3 regions of the Pseudomonas sp. LARHCG127 genome follow, and region 3 is predicted to be linked to each of the others. Evidence: predicted binding sites of a transcription regulator. Region 3 holds the regulator's gene; each other region holds the start of a gene.

Region 1 (4,494 bases), on a different contig from region 3:
ACCTTTGCGCTTTCTTCACTATCACGGGAGCCCTACAAAAAAGCTCCGCCGGTGGGCAAATTGTCCGGGACCGGCCTGCTAGACTCGATTTTGCCCAGTCGGCACTTGGCGGTATCAACGGCACAGCGAGGAAGTGGCCATGAACGATCTGCTGGCTCTGTTAACCGACAAGCGCTTCATGCCTCACGGGCATTGCTACATGTGGCGTCCGGATTTGCTGTGGACCAATGTGATCGCCGACGGCTTGATCACCCTGTCCTACGTCACCATCCCTTTCACCCTCCTGTACTTCATCCACAAGCGCAAGGATGTGCCGTTCGATTGGATGCTGGCGGCTTTCGGCGTGTTTATCCTGGCCTGCGGGACCAGCCACGTGTTGGAGATCCTGACCATCTGGCAGCCCTATTACTGGCTGTCGGCGCTGGTCAAGGTGATCACTGCGATCGCCTCGGTGATTACCGCCATCCTGCTGGTCCGGTTGGTGCCGGCGGCCCTGAAGATTCCCAGCCCACAGCAACTGGCCAAGGTCAACGACGAGTTGCGCGAGGCGCAGGCCGAACTGGTGACCACTGCGCGCCGGGCCGGCATGGCGGAGATCGCCACCAATGTGCTGCACAACGTGGGCAATGTGCTCAACAGTGTCAATGTGTCAGCCCAGGTCCTCTACGATAAGGTGCACACCTCCAAGGGGCCTGCGGTGGCCAAGGTCGCCCAGTTGATGAAGGACCATCCCGATGACCTCGGCGACTTCATCAGCACTGATCCGAAAGGGCGCGCGCTACCCGACTATCTCGACAAGCTTGCCGACGCGCTGGCCGTCGAGCAGCAAGGCATGATCGCCGAGCTGGCCCAATTGACCCGTCGAATCGACCACATCAAGGAAATCGTCGCCACCCAGCAGTCCTACGCCGGTAATGCCAGTGTCTTGGAGCCGGGCTCGCTGCGGGAGTTGGTCGAGGATGTCGTGCGTATTTGCGATGTGTCCCTGGCCCGCCACCACATCACGCTGATCAAGGAATTCAGCGATACCCCGCAAATGCCGCTGGATAAGCACCGAGTGCTGCAGATCCTGGTCAATCTGATCAACAACGCCAAGCAGGCGCTGGACGCGGGTACGAACCGGCCGCCGCAGATCGTCCTGCGCCTGAAGGTCGTTGACGAGGGGCGCGTGCGGGTCGAGATCGAGGACAACGGCGAGGGGATCGCGCAGGACAATCTGGCGCGGGTGTTCGAGCACGGCTTCACCACGCGTGTCGACGGCCATGGTTTTGGCCTGCACAGCTGCATCCTGGCTGCGCACGAGATGGGCGGCGATCTGACCGTGCAGAGCGCCGGGCCGGGCAGGGGCGCGCTGTTTATCCTGGAGCTGCCGCTGGCACTGAGCCCGGCCCCGTCTCAACATGTTGCGAGGGGTTGAGTGGCCTGCAGGGGCTGCTTATTCCTGTGCCGGAGCCAGTCGCGCTTCCAGCTCCGCGACCTTGGCCTCCAGGCTTTCGAGCCGCGCCCGGGTCCGGGCCAGTACGACCATCTGGCTGTCGAATTCTTCCCGGCTGACCAGGTCCAGCTTACTGAAGCCGCTTTGCAGCAGGGCCTTGAACTGGCTTTCGATTTCGCTTTTGGGCAGCGGCGTGTCACCACTCAAGAGGCGGGAGGCGTGGCCGCTCAGGGCGTCGAGGAGGTCTTTGGGCGCAAGCATGTACAGGTGTCCTGGAAACGATGGCGGGCAGTGTACCACGCAGTGTCTATAGTCAATTCGCAAGCCAGGGATGCACGCTTTTCGCGCATTGCGCCGGGCGTTGCTGCACTGTTGTTGTGCGTAACGTTGCGGTTCATGACGCAGTGCACGTCAAGCAGGTGGCCAAGAGATTGAAATCAGAGGGTTTGGGTGCAGATGGCAAGGTTTCTGCTTAGAGGCTGATGACCCATGCACTGATGCAGTCGCTGTGACGAATGCAGTGCAGCAGGCGGAACGGGGAGTTTCGTCAGGATCGGTTAACTGGCACCTGTCGGGCAACTTGGGCCGACGACGCGTTACAAAGCCAGGCACTGCGCTTAGACTTGAGTCGGGTTTGTTTTCCTGGGGCAAGTCCACCAATTCGGGAGAAAGTTTCATGAAGCTAGTCACTGCCATCATCAAGCCGTTCAAGTTGGACGACGTGCGCGAGTCGTTGTCCGAGATCGGCGTGCAGGGCATTACCGTTACTGAGGTCAAGGGCTTCGGTCGGCAGAAGGGCCACACCGAGCTGTATCGCGGCGCGGAATACGTGGTCGATTTCCTGCCCAAGGTGAAGATCGATGTCGCCATTGACGACAAGGATCTTGACCGGGTGATCGAGGCAATCACCAAGGCCGCCAACACCGGCAAGATCGGTGACGGGAAGATCTTTGTGGTCAATCTGGAACAGGCTATCCGCATCCGTACCGGCGAAACCGATACCGACGCCATCTAAGCCGCCAAACCCAACGCCCCAGGAGAAAACAATATGACTCTGCGTAAATTCGCAGGGCTAGGAGCCCTGTTGTCCTTCGCAATGCCTGGCCTGGCCATGGCAGAAGAAGCGGCAGCCCCTGTCCTGAACTCCGGCGACACCGCCTGGATGCTCACGGCCACGATTCTTGTACTGTTCATGACCATTCCCGGCCTGGCACTGTTCTACGGTGGTATGGTCCGGTCGAAAAACCTTCTTTCCGTGATGATGCAGTGCTTTGCCATTACCGGTCTGATCAGCGTCCTGTGGGTCATCTATGGCTACAGCATCGCGTTCGACACCACCGGCATGGAGCAGGGCGTCGTCAATTTCAACTCCTTCGTCGGTGGCCTGGGCAAGGCGTTCCTGGCGGGCGTCACGCCGGCGAGCATCACCGGTCCGGCGGCGCTGTTCCCTGAAGCGGTGTTCATTACCTTCCAGATGACCTTCGCCATCATCACCCCGGCCCTGATCGTCGGCGCATTTGCCGAGCGGATGAAGTTCTCCGCCATGCTGATCTTCATGGGCGTGTGGTTCACCCTGGTGTATGCACCGATTGCGCACATGGTCTGGTCCGGCAACGGCGGCCTGATGTGGGACTGGGGCGTGCTGGACTTCGCTGGCGGCACCGTGGTGCACATCAACGCCGGTATCGCAGGTCTGGTGGCGTGCCTGGTATTGGGCAAGCGCAAAGGCTTCCCGACCACCCCAATGGCGCCGCACAACCTGGGTTATACCCTGATGGGCGCGGCCATGCTGTGGGTCGGTTGGTTCGGCTTCAACGCCGGTTCCGCTGTCGCCGCCAACGGCACCGCCGGCATGGCGATGCTGGTGACCCAGATCGCGACCGCTGCGGCGGCGCTGGGCTGGATGTTTGCCGAGTGGATCACCCACGGCAAGCCAAGCGCGCTGGGCATTGCCTCGGGCGTGGTCGCCGGTCTGGTTGCAATTACCCCGGCTGCCGGCACCGTGGGCCCGATGGGCGCCCTGGTCATCGGCTTGGCGGCGGGCGTGGTGTGCTTCTTCTGCGCTACCACCCTCAAGCGCAAGCTCGGTTATGACGATTCCCTGGACGCCTTTGGCGTACACGGCATCGGCGGTATCCTCGGCGCGATCCTGACCGGTGTGTTCGCCGCTCCGGCACTGGGTGGCTTCGGCACCGTGACCGACATCGGCGCGCAAGTGTGGATTCAATTTAAAGGCGTGGGTTTCACGGTGGTCTACACCGGGATCGTCACCTTCATCATCCTCAAGGTGCTGGATGCCGTCATGGGTCTGCGTGTCACCGAGGAAGAAGAAGCCGTGGGCCTGGACCTGGCCCAGCACAACGAGCGTGGCTATAACCTGTAAATACGCGCCCTAAAAAATGCCCGGTTCGCCGGGCATTTTTTTGCCTGGAATTTGTCATTGCTCACAGGATGCGGCGGTTTTTCCGACGCCTTTTGTTGTGGATGCGACATGGGTTTTTATACCGCCAAAGGCTTACATCGAAGCAAGAATATTAGGGCCTTTGTTTTTTCCCAGAGCGCGCTAGAATGCGCGCCGAACGTGCGGAGATCTGTATGTGGCAACAGACGCTGATAACCCTGCGGGCAAGGCCCCGGGGCTTTCATCTGGTGACGGACGAGTTGCTGGCCGGCCTGCCTGAACTCAAGGCGTGTCGTGTTGGTCTGTTGCATCTGTGGCTGCAGCATACCTCGGCCTCGTTGACCATCAACGAGAACGCCGATCCGGCGGTACGTCGAGACTTCGAACGATTTTTCAATCGGCTGATCCCACAAGGAGCCGCCGGTTATGAGCACAACGACGAAGGCCTGGACGACCTCCCGGCGCACTTCAAGGCCAGCGTGCTCGGTTGCCAGCTCAGCCTGCCGGTTACGGCAGGAAGGCTGGCGTTGGGAACCTGGCAAGGTGTTTATCTGGGCGAGCACCGTGATCACGGCGGTGCTCGTAAAGTCCTCGCCACCTTGTACGGTGAAGAGGCATAACCGCTGATTGCCGGCGGATGTTGAATTTTTTCTGGCAG
Region 2 (4,494 bases), on a different contig from region 3:
CCAGGCTGTGTTCGCCCCGATCGATATTCATCAATTGCAGGCGCGGCACGTTGCTCGGCTGGCCGTAGGGCTGTCCGTCCAGCAGCAAACGGAACAGATGGGGGCTGCGCAGGCGCGGTTGGGCACGCACGCCCACGGTGAAGGTGCCGTTGTTGGCACGCAGGGCCTCCTCGGTGGGGATGTCGATCAGTTCCAGGATCTCATAGGCATTGCGCGGTTCGTCGCTGTTCGCGGGGGCTGGTGGGGTGTCCGGGCTGGTTGGGGATTGACGTTCGATGCTGTTGAGCGGTGGCAACTCCACTGTCTGCGCCGGTACGCCTTGGGGCGGCTGGTTGCTGTAGGCGGTGTTGCCCTCGGCGTCGGTGTACTTGTAGATATGCGCGGCGGCAGGCAGCGCCAGCAGCAACAACAGGATGATTAAAAAACCGCGACCCATGGGAAATCAACCGAAAACCAGAGTGATGGATGCAGCATAGGCCAGGGCGGATGGTTGGCCCAGTTGTTGTGTTGCTCCCACAGGGGATTTGCTGTGAGCACACATCTTGAGCCCGATGCAAAACCATTGTGGGAGCGAGCTTGCTCGCGATAGCGGCGTGTCAGTCATTGGGGTGTTGGATGTGCCGGCCTCATCGCGAGCAAGCTCGCTCCCACAGGGGATCGGTTGTGAGCACACATCTTGGGCTCGATGCAAAACCACTGTGGGAGGGGGGCTCAGGATTTCGGGGAAACGCACAGTCCGCCGGTTGCCCGGATCAAGGCGAGCCTGTGTATCGGGTGCTGTTTGTTGTGGTGGGTGGCTCGGGCCAGCCATTGCGGGCAGTGCGGGTCGGTGCGGTAGGGGGCGAAATCGGCCAGTTGCTGCAATAGGCGTTTTTGCAGTCGATCAAGTTGTGGGCGGATCTCGCCTACCAAGTCCGGGCGTGGCAGGTCCGGGGCCTTGCCGTCCAGGGCCCAGTCGGACAAGTTGATGTATTGCACCATTTTGTTGGCTTCTATCTGGGCGGCGAAAAACGCTTCCACGGTTTCGCCACTCAACTTGTAGGCCGGCGCCTGGGCAACGGCGGCGGCAATGACTTCACGCTCGCGCTGACGGTCCTCCACAGGTTTGCCACTGTCCCATTTGCTCAACGCTACCTGGTCGGCGATGGCCAGGCGTTCGCCAATGGCGTTGAGCAGCGGGGTGAGGTCGTCAGGGGCGCGGGTCGAGGCGGCTTCGGCGGTGGTAGCCAGCAGCGCGGCAGACAGGGCAAGGCAGAGCTTGAAGCGCAACGTCATGGTCAGTCTCGTCTTCTGTGGGGGAGCGACGAGGCATCATGCACTTAACCTGCCCCCATAAAAAAGGCCTCCCGAAGGAGGCCTCTCTTTAGTTCACGCCGTGCGTGGCGGCGCTTACTGGATCAGCAGCTGTAGTACAGCTCATATTCCAGTGGGTGTACGAAGGTGCGAACCTTGATTTCTTCTTCGCTTTTCAGTGCGATGTAAGCGTCGATGAAGTCATCGCTGAATACGCCGCCCTTGGTCAGGAACGCACGGCCCTTGTCCAGCTCTTCCAGGGCTTCTTTCAGGCTGCCACAGACTTGTGGGATTTCCTTGGCCTCTTCAGGCGGCAGGTCATACAGGTTTTTGTCAGCGGCATCGCCAGGGTGGATCTTGTTCTGGATACCATCCAGGCCGGCCATCATCAGTGCAGCGAAGGCCAGGTACGGGTTGGCAGCCGGATCCGGGAAGCGTGCTTCGATACGGCGGGCTTTAGGGCTGTTCACGTAAGGAATACGGATCGAGGCGGAACGGTTGCGAGCCGAGTAGGCCAGCATGACCGGAGCCTCGAAGCCTGGGACCAGACGCTTGTAGGAGTTGGTCGACGGGTTGGTGAAGCCGTTCAGGGCCTTACCGTGCTTGATGATACCGCCGATGAAGTACAGGGCGGTGTCCGACAGGCCGGCATAGCCTTCGCCTGCGAAGGTGTTCTTGCCGTCCTTGGAGATCGACATGTGAACGTGCATGCCCGAACCGTTGTCGCCGTACAGAGGCTTCGGCATGAAGGTCGCGGTGCGGCCGAAGGCGTCAGCCACGTTGTGTACGCAGTACTTGAGGGTCTGTACTTCGTCAGCCTTCTTGACCAGCGTGTTGAATTTCACGCCGATTTCGTTCTGGCCGGCAGTCGCCACTTCGTGGTGGTGAACTTCGACGGTCTGGCCCATTTCTTCCAGTGCGTTGCACATGGAGGTACGGATTTCGTGGTCGAAGTCGAACGGTGGAACCGGGAAGTAACCGCCCTTGATACCTGGACGGTGGCCTTTGTTGCCGCCTTCCACGTCCTGGTCGGACATCCACGAACCTTGTTCGGAGAAGATCTTGAACATGGAGCCGGAGATGTCGGACTTGAACTTGACCGAGTCGAAGATGAAGAACTCAGGCTCAGGGCCGAAGAAAGCGGTGTCGCCGATACCGGTGGACTTCAGGTATTCCTCGGCACGGTGGGCGATGGCGCGTGGGTCGCGGTCATAGCCTTGCATGGTCGAAGGTTCGATGATGTCGCAGACCAGGATCAGGGTCGGCTCTTCGGTGAACGGGTCCAGGACGGCGGTTTCGTCGTCCGGCATCAGGATCATGTCGGAGGCTTCGATGCCTTTCCAGCCGGAGATGGAGGAACCGTCGAACATCTTGCCGATTTCGAAGAATTCGTCGTCCAGCGCATCACGGGCCGGCATGGTCACGTGATGTTGAGTGCCTTTGGTGTCAGTGAAGCGCAGATCAATCCACTTGACGTCATGATCTTTGATGAGTTGAACCGACTTCGACATATGTCCTCCGGGTGGCTTCGGGCGGGTAGTGGAGTGCCCTTAGATATGGGTGATGCCGGCGCGAATACTCTGCCAAGGCAACCTGCCTCACAAGGGAGCAAATTGCATGCCAGTGCCCCAGCATGGGTTTTTTGCACCAAATCCACGCTTTTAAAGGCGTAAATCACAGATTGTCAGACAATAACGCACTGCAATGTGGCGCCGTCAATCGATAATGACCTGTTTTGGTGCATGTAAAACCATCTGCACAGAAACTGGTTAAACCTTGAGCAATTTCCGCTATAATCCGCGCCCCCCTTTTTCGGCTGGCCGTTCGCGCGCTGTTTTCATGAAACTAATCGTAAAAGTCTTCCCCGAGATCACCATCAAGAGCCGCCCGGTACGGATGCGTTTCATCCGCCAGTTGGCCAAGAACATCCGTGCTGTGCTCCGAGACCTGGACCCGGCTGTGGTGGTGAATGGCGTGTGGGACAACCTCGAGCTGGAAACCCGTGTCAGCGAACCCAAGGTCCTGAAGGAAATGACCGAGCGCCTGAGCTGCATGCCGGGCATCGCGCATTTTCTGCAAGTCGACGAATATCCGTTGGGTGATTTCGACGACATCCTTGCCAAGTGCATGCTTCATTATGGTGACGCACTGACCGGCAAGATCTTTTCGGTGCGTTGCAAGCGTGCGGGCAAGCACGCGTTCAGCTCTATGGATGTGGAGAAGTACGTCGGCAGCCAATTGCGCCGGCAATGCGGCGCGGCCGGTATTTCGTTGAAAGATCCGGAAGTCGAAGTCCGCATCGAAATTCGCGACCAGCGGCTATTCGTGATCCACAGCCAGCACAACAGCATCGGCGGTTATCCGCTGGGTTCGCTGGAGCAGACCCTGGTGCTGATGTCCGGTGGCTTCGACTCCACGGTAGCCGCCTACCAGATCATGCGTCGCGGGTTGATGAGCCATTTCTGCTTTTTCAACCTGGGCGGGCGCGCCCATGAATTGGGCGTGATGGAAGTGGCGCACTTCATCTGGAAGAAGTACGGCAGCTCCCAACGCGTGTTATTTGTGAGTGTGCCGTTCGAGGAAGTCCTGGGCGAGATTCTCGGCAAAGTCGATAACAGTCATATGGGCGTCATTTTGAAGCGTATGATGTTGCGCGCCGCTTCACGAATTGCCGACCGCCTGCAAATCGACGCGCTGGTGACCGGCGAGGCGATCTCCCAGGTGTCGAGCCAGACGTTGCCGAACCTGTCGGTGATCGACTGCGTGACCGAGAAGCTGGTCCTGCGTCCACTGATCGCCAGCCACAAGCAGGACATCATCGACCAGGCCAATGAAATCGGCACCGCCGAGTTTGCCCGGCACATGCCCGAGTACTGTGGCGTCATCTCGGTCAATCCGAAGACGGCGGCCAAGCGCGGGCGGGTAGAGCACGAAGAGAAAGAATTCGACATGGCGGTGCTCGAGCGAGCGCTCGAAAACGCCAGGCTGGTGCCGATCGATCGGGTGATCGATGAATTGGGCCAGGATGTTCAAATTGAAGAAGTCGGCGAAGCGTTGGCCGGTCAGATCATCATCGACATCCGCCATCCGGATGACGCTGAAGACGACCCGCTGAGTGTCGCCGGCATCGAGGTAAAAACGATGCCGTTCTATGCAGTGAACGCGCGTTTCAAGGAACTGGACCCTACTCGCCAGTACCTG
Region 3 (4,494 bases):
ATGGCGATCGTGACATAGGCGCGATTGCTCGCGGCAAAGCGGGGTAGCCATTTGAGCAGGTAGCTGGAGATGTCCTGGTACATTTCCTCGACGTCCGGCTGTGCGGCCAGGTAGTCGATCACTGGTTGGTCAAGTCCGGACTGCTCGCGCAATTCCGGCTTCCAGTAGGGGTTGGGCAGGCAGCGCACATCGAACACCAGGTCGGCGTCCACCGGCATGCCACGCTTGAAGCCGAACGACTCCACCAAAAACGCCGTGCCCGGCTCCGGTTGGTTCAGCAGGCGCAGCTTGATTGTGTCACGTAGCTGATACAGGTTCAGGTGCGTGGTGTTGACCTTCAGGTCGGCCAGGTCGGCAATCGGCCCCAGCAACTGGCTTTCATCGTCGATGGCTTCGGCCAGGGAGCGGTTGGCGTTGCTCAGGGGGTGGCGCCGGCGGGTTTCGGAAAAGCGCTTGAGCAGCGTCTCCTCATCGGCATCCAGGTACAACACATCGCACTGGATATGCCGGCTGCGCACTTCCTCGAGCAGTTCAGGGAAGCGCGACAGGTGGCTCGGCAGGTTGCGCGCATCGATGGACACCGCCACCAGCGGCTGCGCCAGTTCCGTGTGGATCAGGGCGCGCTCGGCCAGTTCCGGCAGCAGGCCGGCGGGCAGGTTGTCGATGCAATAGTAGCCGCTGTCCTCAAGCACGTTGAGGGCCGTGCTTTTACCGGAGCCGGAGCGGCCACTGACGATGATCATGCGCATGTTTAATGACCGTTCTGCTCGTCCAGGACCACCTGGTACAAAGCTTCGTTACTCGGTGCGCTGCGCAGTTTTTCGCGCACTTCCTTGCGGTCCAGCATGCTGGCAATCTGGCGCAGCAGCTCAAGGTGCGCATCGGTCGCCGCTTCCGGAACCAGCAATACAAACAGCAGGTCGACCGGGGCGCCGTCGATGGCGTCGAAATCTATGGGGGTATCAAGGTGCAACAATGCGCTGATCGGCGCGGCACACCCCTTGAGACGGCAGTGAGGAATGGCGATGCCGTTGCCAAAACCGGTGGAACCGAGTTTTTCACGGGCAACCAGGGCCTCGAAGACGTCCTGCATCACCAGATCAGGCACCTCGCGGTGGATCAGGTTGGCAATTTGTTCGAGGGCTTTCTTTTTACTGCCGCCCGGCGCGTTCACTTGGGAACGGCCGGGGGTCAGGATGGTTTCTAGTCGGATCATGGATTGGGGGGGTTAACGACCGGTGGCGCCCTGGAGGAGGCTCTGGGTCTTTTCCTTATGCTTTTTGAGTTGGCGATCCAGCTTGTCGGTCAGCAGGTCAATCGCGGCATACATGTCTGTGTGCTCTGCGTTGGCAACCACTTCTCCGCCGGGAATATGCAGCGTGGCTTCGATTTTCTGCAGCAGCTTCTCGACGTTCATCGTGACTTGCACGTTGGTGATCTTGTCGAAATGCCTCTCCAATCGGTCGAGTTTTTCGCCGATGTAGGTGCGCAGGGGTTCGGTCACTTCCAGTTGGTGTCCACTGATGTTGACTTGCATACAGCTTCTCCTTCGTTGCCAGTGCATAAAGCGGCAGGCAGAAATGCCTGCCACTGGAACGCTGTGGCGTGGCCTTGTTACATCAACCGCTTGCGTTCGCTCGAAGGCGCGATCCCGAGGGATTCACGGTACTTGGCGACGGTACGGCGGGCCACCTGAATGCCTTGTGCCTCCAGTAAACCAGCGATCTTGCTGTCACTCAACGGCTTTTTCTGATTTTCCGCAGCCACCAGTTTTTTGATGATCGCGCGGATGGCCGTGGACGAGCATTCGCCGCCTTCGGAGGTGCTGACGTGGCTGGAGAAAAAGTATTTCAATTCATAGATGCCCCGGGGGGTATGCATGAATTTCTGGGTGGTCACCCGGGAAATCGTCGACTCGTGCATGCCCACGGCCTCGGCAATGTCATGCAGGACCAAGGGTTTCATCGCTTCATCGCCGTACTCCAGGAAGCCGCGCTGATGCTCGACGATCTGGGTGGCAACTTTCATCAATGTTTCGTTGCGGCTTTGCAGGCTCTTGATGAACCAGCGGGCTTCCTGCAGCTGATTGCGCATGAAGGTGTTGTCGGCGCTGGTGTCGGCACGCTTGACGAAGCCGGCGTACTGGGCGTTGACGCGCAGCTTGGGCACCGACTCCTGGTTGAGCTCCACCAGCCAGCGATCATTGTGCTTGCGCACGATCACGTCGGGCACCACGTACTCAGGCTCGGTGGATTCGATCTGCGAGCCGGGGCGCGGGTTGAGGCTCTGCACCAGCTCGATGACCTGGCGCAGCTCATCTTCCTTGAGCTTCATGCGGCGCATCAGTTGGCTGTAGTCGCGACCGCCCAGCAGGTCGATGTAATCGGTGACCAGTCGCTTGGCTTCGGCCAGCCACGGCGTCTTGGCGGACAGCTGGCGCAATTGCAGCAACAGGCACTCGCCCAGGTTGCGAGCGCCGATGCCGGCCGGCTCGAACTGCTGGATGCGATGGAGGACGGCTTCGATCTCGTCCAGCTCGATGTCGAGCTCGGGGTCGAAGGCTTCGAGGATTTCCTCGAGGGTCTCGTCCAGGTAGCCCTGGTTGTTGATGCAATCGATCAGGGTCACGGCGATCAGGCGATCGGTGTCGGACATCGGTGCCAGGTTCAGTTGCCACAACAGATGGCTTTGCAGGCTCTCGCCGGCAGAGGTGCGGGTGGTGAAGTCCCACTCGTCGTCATCGCTGCTTGGCAGGTTGCTGGCGCTGGTCTGGTAGACGTCTTCCCAGGCCGTGTCCACGGGCAGCTCGTTGGGAATGCGTTCGTTCCATTCGCCCTCCTCGAGGTTGTCCACCGTCGGGGCGGCTTCCTGGTAGGACGGTTCCGGGATCTCGGTGTTGGTCTTTTGCTCGACGTTGTCGGCCAGCGGATCGGTGTTATCGAAGTCGTCGCCTTCTTCCTGGCGTTCGAGCATCGGATTGGACTCCAGGGCCTCCTGGATTTCCTGTTGCAGGTCCAGGGTCGACAATTGGAGCAGGCGGATGGCCTGTTGCAGCTGCGGTGTCATCGTCAGCTGCTGGCCCATTCTCAAGACTAGCGATGGTTTCATGGCAGGGGCTTAACACCTTATTCGCCGGCGCACATGCGCCATCCACTACAGGGCGCCGGAGCGCCAAACTTAAGCAAATTATATGCCTGAAACTGAAGTGTTTGCCTAGAGCGTCGCCATAATAAAATCAAACGACGCCCGGGCAATTCGCCAGACACGTGTGCTTACAGGCGGAACTCATGGCCCAGGTACACTTCCTTGACCAGGTCGTTGGCCAGGATCGCAGCGGAGTCACCTTCGGCGATCAACTGACCGTCATTGACAATGTAGGCGGTTTCGCAGATGTCCAGCGTCTCGCGCACGTTGTGGTCGGTGATCAGCACGCCGATGCCCTTGGCCTTGAGGTGATGGATGATCTGCTTGATGTCCCCCACCGAGATCGGGTCCACGCCGGCGAACGGTTCGTCGAGCAGGATGAATTTCGGCGCGGTGGCCAGGGCGCGGGCGATTTCCACGCGACGCCGTTCACCACCGGACAGGCTCATGCCCAGGTTGTCGCGAATGTGGCTGATGTGGAATTCCTGCAACAGGCTTTCCAGCTCCTGGCGACGGCCGGCCTTGTCGAGTTCCTTGCGGGTCTCGAGGATTGCCATGATGTTGTCGGCCACCGACAGTTTGCGGAAGATCGACGCTTCTTGCGGCAAATAGCCGATACCGGCCTTCGCGCGGCCGTGCATCGGCTGGTGGCTGACATCCAGGTCGTCGATCAATACGCGACCCTGATCGGCCTGGACCAGGCCGACGATCATGTAGAAGCAAGTGGTCTTGCCCGCGCCATTGGGGCCGAGCAGGCCGACGATCTGGCCGCTGTCGATGGACAGGCTGACATCACGCACGACTTGACGGCTCTTGTAGCTCTTGGCCAAGTGCTGAGCTTTCAGAGTTGCCATTACTGGGCCTTCTGCTCGGTTTTCTTTTTAGGCTGGATCACCATGTCGATCCGCGGACGCTGCTCGGTCACCTTGCTGCCGGTGGCGCGACCGGCGCTGGCGAGTTTCTTGTTTGTGTCATAGACGATTTTCTCGCCTTGGGTGACGTTGTTGTCCTTGTCGACGACCTTGGCACGGTCGATCAGGACCACGCGATCCTGGGAGGCGTGGTACTGGATGGTCACCCCGTAGCCTTGTACCGGCTTGGTGTCGCCTGCGGTTTGCATCTGCTCGAAATAGGCCAGGTTGCCCACCGAGGTCACCACGTCGATATCGCCGGACTGGGTGCGGGTGATGGTCACGGTGTTGCCGGTGACCTTCATCGAGCCTTGGGTGATGATCACGTCGCCTTTATAGGTGGCGACGCCATTCTTGTCGTCGAGTTGCGCGTCGTCGGCCTGGATGCGGATAGGCTGGTCGCGGTCGGTGGGAAGAGCCCAGGCGCTCGCGCTTCCCA

Evidence for each region. The regulator sigma-54, encoded in region 3, starts transcription at its own class of promoters, with help from an activator protein. The targets are predictions, from matches to a motif close to ANTGGCATNNANNTTGCTNT.
Region 1: glnK (P-II family nitrogen regulator) is a predicted target of sigma-54. The motif match lies at 1,891-1,910, and genes of this name have one in related genera.
Region 2: glnA (type I glutamate--ammonia ligase) is a predicted target of sigma-54. The motif match lies at 2,899-2,918, and genes of this name have one in related genera.

What each region holds. Positions count from the first base shown of each region.
Region 1 covers NZ_JBIXJT010000002.1:215,721-220,214, reverse strand. The annotation lists gene ACIPQ1_RS04460 (sensor histidine kinase) at 140-1,417, shown strand; gene ACIPQ1_RS04455 (accessory factor UbiK family protein) at 1,436-1,696, opposite strand; gene glnK (P-II family nitrogen regulator) at 2,112-2,450, shown strand; gene ACIPQ1_RS04445 (ammonium transporter) at 2,484-3,818, shown strand; gene ACIPQ1_RS04440 (secondary thiamine-phosphate synthase enzyme YjbQ) at 4,031-4,456, shown strand.
Region 2 covers NZ_JBIXJT010000010.1:3,651-8,144, forward strand. The annotation lists gene ACIPQ1_RS17825 (DUF4124 domain-containing protein) at 1-436, opposite strand, end outside; gene ACIPQ1_RS17830 (chorismate mutase) at 712-1,275, opposite strand; gene glnA (type I glutamate--ammonia ligase) at 1,398-2,804, opposite strand; gene thiI (tRNA uracil 4-sulfurtransferase ThiI) at 3,133-4,494, shown strand, end outside.
Region 3 covers NZ_JBIXJT010000015.1:77,241-81,734, forward strand. The annotation lists gene rapZ (RNase adapter RapZ) at 1-749, opposite strand, end outside; gene ptsN (PTS IIA-like nitrogen regulatory protein PtsN) at 752-1,216, opposite strand; gene hpf (ribosome hibernation-promoting factor, HPF/YfiA family) at 1,229-1,537, opposite strand; gene ACIPQ1_RS23175 (RNA polymerase factor sigma-54) at 1,615-3,108, opposite strand; gene lptB (LPS export ABC transporter ATP-binding protein) at 3,273-3,998, opposite strand; gene lptA (lipopolysaccharide transport periplasmic protein LptA) at 3,998-4,494, opposite strand, start outside.